Regions from separate parts of the Pseudarthrobacter sp. 902506025 genome, predicted to be linked through region 1. Evidence: riboswitches for the same ligand, from Rfam matches in the RefSeq annotation. Region 1 holds a riboswitch; the other holds the start of a gene.
The links. Region 1 has a riboswitch for cyclic di-AMP ahead of AB0280_RS11625 (glycoside hydrolase family 16 protein). Riboswitches for the same ligand answer to the same signal wherever they lie in the genome.
Positions count from the first base shown of each region.

Region 2: it holds a riboswitch for cyclic di-AMP, as region 1 does, so the genes downstream of both, AB0280_RS19670 (hypothetical protein) here and AB0280_RS11625 (glycoside hydrolase family 16 protein) in region 1, are expected to answer to the same signal.

Region 1 is NZ_JBFBKW010000005.1:90,565-93,919, forward strand. It holds gene AB0280_RS11620 (glycosyltransferase) at 1-247, opposite strand, end outside; gene AB0280_RS11625 (glycoside hydrolase family 16 protein) at 369-1,472, opposite strand; cyclic di-AMP (ydaO/yuaA leader) riboswitch at 1,476-1,627, opposite strand; gene rpsF (30S ribosomal protein S6) at 2,015-2,320, shown strand; gene AB0280_RS11635 (single-stranded DNA-binding protein) at 2,393-2,968, shown strand; gene rpsR (30S ribosomal protein S18) at 3,094-3,333, shown strand; gene rplI (50S ribosomal protein L9) at 3,351-3,355, shown strand, end outside.
Region 2 is NZ_JBFBKW010000014.1:12,634-15,988, reverse strand. It holds gene AB0280_RS19675 (ArnT family glycosyltransferase) at 1-919, shown strand, start outside; cyclic di-AMP (ydaO/yuaA leader) riboswitch at 1,154-1,315, shown strand; gene AB0280_RS19670 (hypothetical protein) at 1,321-2,046, shown strand; gene AB0280_RS19665 (glyoxalase superfamily protein) at 2,268-2,717, opposite strand; gene upp (uracil phosphoribosyltransferase) at 2,762-3,355, opposite strand, start outside.

The DNA of each region.
Region 1 (3,355 bases):
CCAGTCCGGTGAGGCCGCCCACGGAGCGGGCAAAGGCCGAAAGTTCTTCGCGCCGGGCCAGTTCGTACACGGTATCGCAGCGGTTCCTGATCTCTGCCGGAACCGGAACAGGACCCGAGAAAGTCAGCAGCGTGACGGCAACGCCAGGGGGGAGGTGCAGGATCACTTCGTACGGGATCATCGAGCTTCCATCCCCCAGTTCCGGATCCCGGTTGGGCACGCTTTCCGTCACGTACAGGAGCTTCATTGCAAGAGTGTACTGGATCACATCGTCCCCGGAGGGTTGCTTTAGGCAACCTTGAGGGAAGCCGAAAAAGGGCGACGGCGGGAGGTCCCGCCGTCGCCCTTTCACCTGGGTGCGTGGCCTGCTACTGCCAGGCGCGCACGTAGTCCACCATCATCTGGGACGGCGCGCCGTAGGCCGGGTTCGTGGAGGAGGCGCCGACATTCAGCACGATGTACTGCGGGGCATTGCCGTCGTCGGTGGGGTAGGACTTGACCTTGACGCCGTCGAAGTACACGTCCGAGGAGTTTGCCATCCGGTGCAGGCCAAAGGTGTGGTACTCGTTGGCCCAGTTGCCGCCCACGCCGCCCTGGTTGTGGGAGCCGGAACCGGAGTGGTAGTTCACGGTCATCTTGGCCTGCAGGACCTCGGCGATGTCATTCTCGCCGGTGGCCGGCCACGACTGTCCGGTGGTCCAGAAGGCAGGCCAGTTGTAGAGGCCGTTGGCGTTGCCCGGGAACTTGATCCTGGCCTCGACGTAGCCGGTGGTGAACTGGAAGCCGGTCCCCGCCCCGCCCTTCGGGTTGGTGGATACCAGTCCGCCGGAGGTGGATGAGCTGAGCCCCAGGGCCAGGTTCCCGTTGGCCACGGAGACGTTCGCCGGGCTGGTGGAGACCTTGTTCATGGTTCCGCAACCGGGGGAGAACCAGCAGCCGGACCACTTCGCGGTGTCCAGTCCGGCCCCGTTGAACTCGTCGGCGAAGGTCATGGTCCAGTTCCCCGGGACCCCGGCGGGCGCAGGCGTCCCGGTGCTGGCCAGCTGTGCCGCCGCAGGCGCCACGGCGATGGGGGCCTCGGAGGGAGGGGCAGGGGCAGCGGGTGCCGGTACTGCTGCGGGGGCAGGTGCCGGTGCCTCTGCCGGGGAAGGAGGGGCGGCAGGAGCGGCATCAACTGCCGGGACCGGCGCTGGAGCGGGGACCCGAACGTCGGGAGTTTGGGTGGGTGCGGCGCTGCCGGCATCCTCTGCACTCGCCACCCGCGCCACGTCAGCGGTTCCGTCACCGTGGGTCAGGCCCAGGCCAAGGGAACCTGCTCCGAGGAGTGCTGCGGCAAGACCGGCGGCAAGGGGCCAGCGGCGGCGCGCCCGGGCCGGAGCACCGGACTTGGAGGCCGGGGATGTCCCGGCGGGATCTGTCTCATTTTGATAACGGTGCGCTCGTGTGGCGCTGCCTTTGCGGGGTGCGGGCATGGGGATGCTACCTCTCGTCGCCTGCGGAGTTAGCTGTCGGGTTCGAATGAGGGCATTCGGCCGCGTGCTGCGGCTTCACCCCAAGGGCAGGCGCGTGGCCGTGCCCGGGACGCTTGGGTCCCCCGCCTCTGCCTGGAATCTGGTGAATCACGGACGCGGCAGAGTTGGGCGGCATCCGGGACTGGAGCCGGCTGGGGGCGGCCCCCGGACGACCGTACACGAAAAGGGTCCAAGAATCACAATTAGGTAACGGACCTCACTGAGTTGGCGTGGCGCTCCCCAGTCGGCAAAAGTGCATTGGTAATAGGCGCCACTGACGGCAGGGTTTTCCACATGGCTGAACCTACGGCTGCTGCCCACCTCCACCGGGGCTAGCCTAGGGTCAGGCGCGAATCGCCTATCGGGTCCAAATGCACTAAGATATTGAAGTCTGTGCTGCGTCCTGCCTCCGTTCCGGCGGCAAGGCATTGCACGGAATCGCAAATGAACCTCCTGTTACGGAAATGCCGTAACCGCTTAGCCCAAAGGAGGTGGGTTCACATATGCGTCCTTACGAATTGATGGTAATCATCGACCCCGAGGTCGAAGAGCGTACCGTTGAGCCGTCGCTTCAGAAGTTCCTGAACGTCATCACCAACGATGGTGGAACCATCGAAAAGGTTGACATCTGGGGCCGTCGCCGTCTGGCTTACGACATCAAGAAGAAGTCCGAAGGGATCTACGCCGTGGTGAACTTCACTGCCAAGCCGGAGACCGCCAAGGAACTTGACCGCCAGCTGTCTCTTAACGAGACCATCATGCGCACCAAGATCACCCGCCCCGAAGAGCAGAAGGTTGTTGCTGAGTAATTCAGCACCGTCTTCATTCTTTACCCCGCAGGAAACGCACTCTTCACCCAGGATCGAACAAGGAGGCAGTAGATGGCAGGCGAGACCACCATTACGGTCATCGGTAACCTCACCAATGACCCGGAATTGCGGTTCACACCGTCAGGTTCGGCAGTAGCGAACTTCACCATCGCTTCCACCCCCCGCACCTTTGATCGCCAGTCCAACGAGTGGAAGGACGGGGAAACCCTGTTCCTCCGCGCTGCCGTATGGCGTGAAGCAGCCGAGAACGTCGCCGAATCCCTGACCAAGGGCATGCGCGTCATCGTGACCGGCCGCCTGAAGAGCCGTTCCTACGAAACAAAAGAAGGCGAAAAGCGCACCGTTATCGAGCTTGAGGTCGACGAAATCGGCCCCAGCCTGCGCTACGCCAATGCCAAGGTCAACCGCACCCAGCGCTCCGGCGGACAGGGTGGCGGCGGCTTCGGCGGCGGCAACAGCGGCGGTGGCTTCGGAGGAGGCAACTCTGGTGGAAACCAGGGCGGCAACTCCGGTGGAGGCTGGGGCGGCGGCAACCAGCAGGCTGCACAGGACGATCCCTGGGCTACGCCCGGTGTCTCCAACGCAGGCGGCTGGGGCAACGGCCCCGATTCCGAACCTCCCTTCTAAAACCCAAATAACGGCCCGGCGCCGGGACTGCCCGGGTGCGAAACGCACCCAAGGCACTGCCGCCGTCGGACCACCACCATCCCGTGGATCAATATCCACGGGCTCCCTAGAATAGGAGCTCCACGATGGCTAAGGCTGAACTCCGTAAGCCCAAACCAAAGTCCAACCCCTTGAAGGCCGCTGACATCACTGTCATCGACTACAAGGACGTAGCATTGCTGCGCAAGTTCATCTCCGACCGCGGAAAGATCCGTGCCCGTCGCGTCACTGGCGTCACGGTGCAGGAACAGCGCAAGATCGCCCAGGCAATCAAGAACGCCCGCGAAGTTGCTCTGCTGCCTTACTCCGGCGCTGGCCGCGGCTAAGGAAGGGATTAACTAACATGGC
Region 2 (3,355 bases), on a different contig from region 1:
GCCGGGCATCGCCGGGCTGACCGGCCTGGGCGCAGTCCTGCTGTGGCAGCACAGGCAGCAGGCGGCCGCCGCAATCGTGCTCGCGGCCGCAGTGGCCGCGGCAGCCCTGACGGCGTTCTCCCTGCTCGGCACCACCTCGGCCTACGGCCCCTGGCTGCGCTGGGTGGTCCTTGCAGGCGGGCTGGCCGGGGCAGCAGGAGCGGGCTTCAGCAAGTTCCTGGGCATGCGTTCGGTGCAGCGGGCGACGGCGGCCCTGGCCATCACGGCGTCGCTCGCCGGACCGCTGGCCTACTCCATCTCCACGGCGTCCACAGCGCACAGCGGGGCAATCGTCAGTGCCGGCCCCACGGCCGGCTTCGGCGCTGGGCCGGGCGGTGCTCCCGCCGGCGTCCGGAACAGCCGGAACGGGTCCGGCCCGAACAGCACCGGCGGTTCAAGTATTGCGGGGCAAAGCAACACAAACCCGGGCAGTACGGCACAAGGCAATACGGGGCACGGCTTCCGGCAGCCGAACGCCCAGGGCGGCACGGGCTTCGCGGGTGGCCGCGGGGGTGGCGTGGGTGGCCTCCTGGGTGCGCCCACGCCGTCGGCTGACCTGGTCGCCGCGCTCAAGAGCAGCGCCTCAAGCTACACCTGGGCCGCGGCCGTGGTGGGCTCCAACAACGCCGCGGGTTACCAACTGGCAACGGAACTGCCGGTCATGGCGGTGGGCGGCTTCAACGGCACCGACCCCTCCCCCACGTTGGCGCAGTTCCAGGACCTGGTAGCCCGGGGAGAGATCCATTACTTTATCGGTGGCGGAGCCATGCGCTCCACCACCGGTTCGGACGCTGCCACCCGGATCGCTGAGTGGGTGGCAGCCAATTTCACGTCGCAGATCGTTGGCGGCACTACGGTCTACGAACTGACCGGCCACTAGCGGAGGACGCCCCGGGGACCCGGCCGAATGATGCTCTGGCACGCGAGTGCCCGGGGTGAAGGGTGCCCGGGGCCCGGGCAGTCCATTACGGGGATACTCCCTCCGCAGTCACACAACCCGACGCGCTGCCAGCCGTGACTTCCGTTACCTAAATGTGACTTTCACTTAATCTTCCTGTACCGTCGATTGGGTGCGGTCCCCGTTCGGGCCGCATATCCCGGGTTGACGCCAAGCTCTGCCGCTTCCCCGGATTTCCGATTGAGCAACGGCAGAGGCGGGGGACCCACCGTCCCGGGCAATGAATGCCCTTGGGGTTAAGCCAGTACGTGATTTTTCCGTACGGCCGGATGCCCTCATCCGAACCCGACAGCTAACTCCGCAGGTGTGAGAGGCGATCAATCATGTCCAAAAACACGGCAGAAGCACGCCTGCATGCCAAGGCTAAACATAAGGCCACGCAGCAGGCAAAGAAAAACACCCTCGGCCGCAGGGCCGGAATCCTCGCAGTATCCTGCGCGGTTCTGGTTGGGGTCGGCGCAGCCGGCCAGGCCACCAGCAGCATGGCCCCGGTGTCATCGACCCAGGCAACCCAGGCAGCGTCCGATGCCCAGATGAGCATCGAGAAGAGCGACATCCGCTCCAACCCGGTGGAGAGCCCCGCTCCCGCCGCAATCGCAGTGGCACCGCAGGCGGCGGAGCCCGCTCCCGCGGCCCCGGCACCCGCCGCCCCCGCGCCGGCCGCGCCAGCGCCTGCACCGGCACCGGAACCTGCACCCGAGCCCGCCCCGGCTCCTGAGCCGGCACCCGCCGTCGCGGTCAACGACCCCGCCGGCGCCCAGGCCTACGCCGCCAGCCAGCTGGCCACATTCGGCTGGGGACCGGACCAGATGCAGTGCCTGCAGACCCTGTGGACGAAGGAATCCGACTGGACCACCACGGCCACCAATCCCAGCAGCGGGGCGTACGGAATCGTCCAGTCCCTCCCGGCCGAGAAGATGGCCAGCTCCGGCGCGGACTACCTCACCAACTACCGCACCCAGATCAACTGGGGCCTGGATTACATCAAGAAGAGCTACCAGTCCCCCTGCGGCGCACTGAACTTCCACCTGGCGCACAACTGGTACTAGGCACCTCTCTCCCGCGGCTGCGCGTCGAAGGACCACCCTCCGCGGAGCCTGCCCCGCATTGACCGCGGCCGACGGCGCGTCCCGGCTCTCCGCCGTCGTACGCCTTGGGCAGGGGCACAGCAGAGCATTGCAGCATCACCACTGCCCGCATCCAAACGGATGCGGGCAGTGGTGTTTTAACCCCAGGCTGCCTTAACCCTGGTGGTTTAAGCTGCAGCGCCCTATGGTGCGGACGTTAGGGTCGCGGTGGTTTCGGTTGCGGCGCCTGTGGTTGCGGTGCTTTCGGTTGCGTCCGGCCCGGCGTTCCGCCACGGGATGTACTGGACGGACCACTTGTTGCCGTCCGGATCGGCGAAGTACACGAAGTGGCCCCACGGCAGCACTTCGATATCACTGACGTCCACTCCGTTGTTCTTCAGGTGGTCGTGTGCGGCCTGGATGTCGTCCACCACCAGCTGCAGGTTTGACCCCGTGCCCGGAGGTGCGTCCACCAGCCCCTCCCCCAAACAGATGGAGCAGGCGGATCCGGGCGGCGTCAGCTGCACAAAGCGGATGTCGTCCGAAGGCCGCTCGTCATAGTCGGCGTTGAAGCCCACCCTGTTGACGTAGAAATCCTTGGCGCGGTCGACGTCGGACACGGGGACAAAGACAAGTTCGAGTTTCCAGTCCATCCGCACAGGCTAGCGGCGGTGATCCTGCCGGAAAAGGGGGAAGGCTACCCTGCGATGCCGTACAGGCGGTCGCCTGCATCACCCAGGCCGGGAACGATGTAGGACTTCTCATTGAGCTTCTCGTCGATGGAGGCCAGGACGATGTGCACGTTTGCGTCGCCCAGTTCCTCCTCCAGCTTGGCCAGGCCCTCCGGGGCAGCCAGCAGGCAGATGCAGGTGACGTCGGACGCGCCCCGCTTGAACAGGAACTTGATGGCCTCGCGCAGCGTACCGCCGGTGGCCAGCATGGGGTCCAGGACGAATACCTGGCGGCCGGTCAGGTCCTCCGGCAGGCGCTCCGCGTAGGTGATGATGTCCAGCGTCTCCTCGTCCCGGGCCATGCCCAGGAAGCCAACCTCGGCGGTGGGGACCAGCTTGGTCATGCCCTCCAGCATGCCCAGGCCTGCGCGGAGGATGGGGACTACCAGCGGGGTGGGCTTGGTGAACGCCGTGCCAATGGTGGTGCTGACGGGGGTTTCGATGGTGACGGGCTCCGTGCGGACCTCCCGCGTGGCTTCGTAGGCCAGCAGGGTCACCAGCTCTTCCGTCAGCTGGCGGAAGACCGGCGACGGCGTGTTCTTGTCCCGCAGGACGGTGAG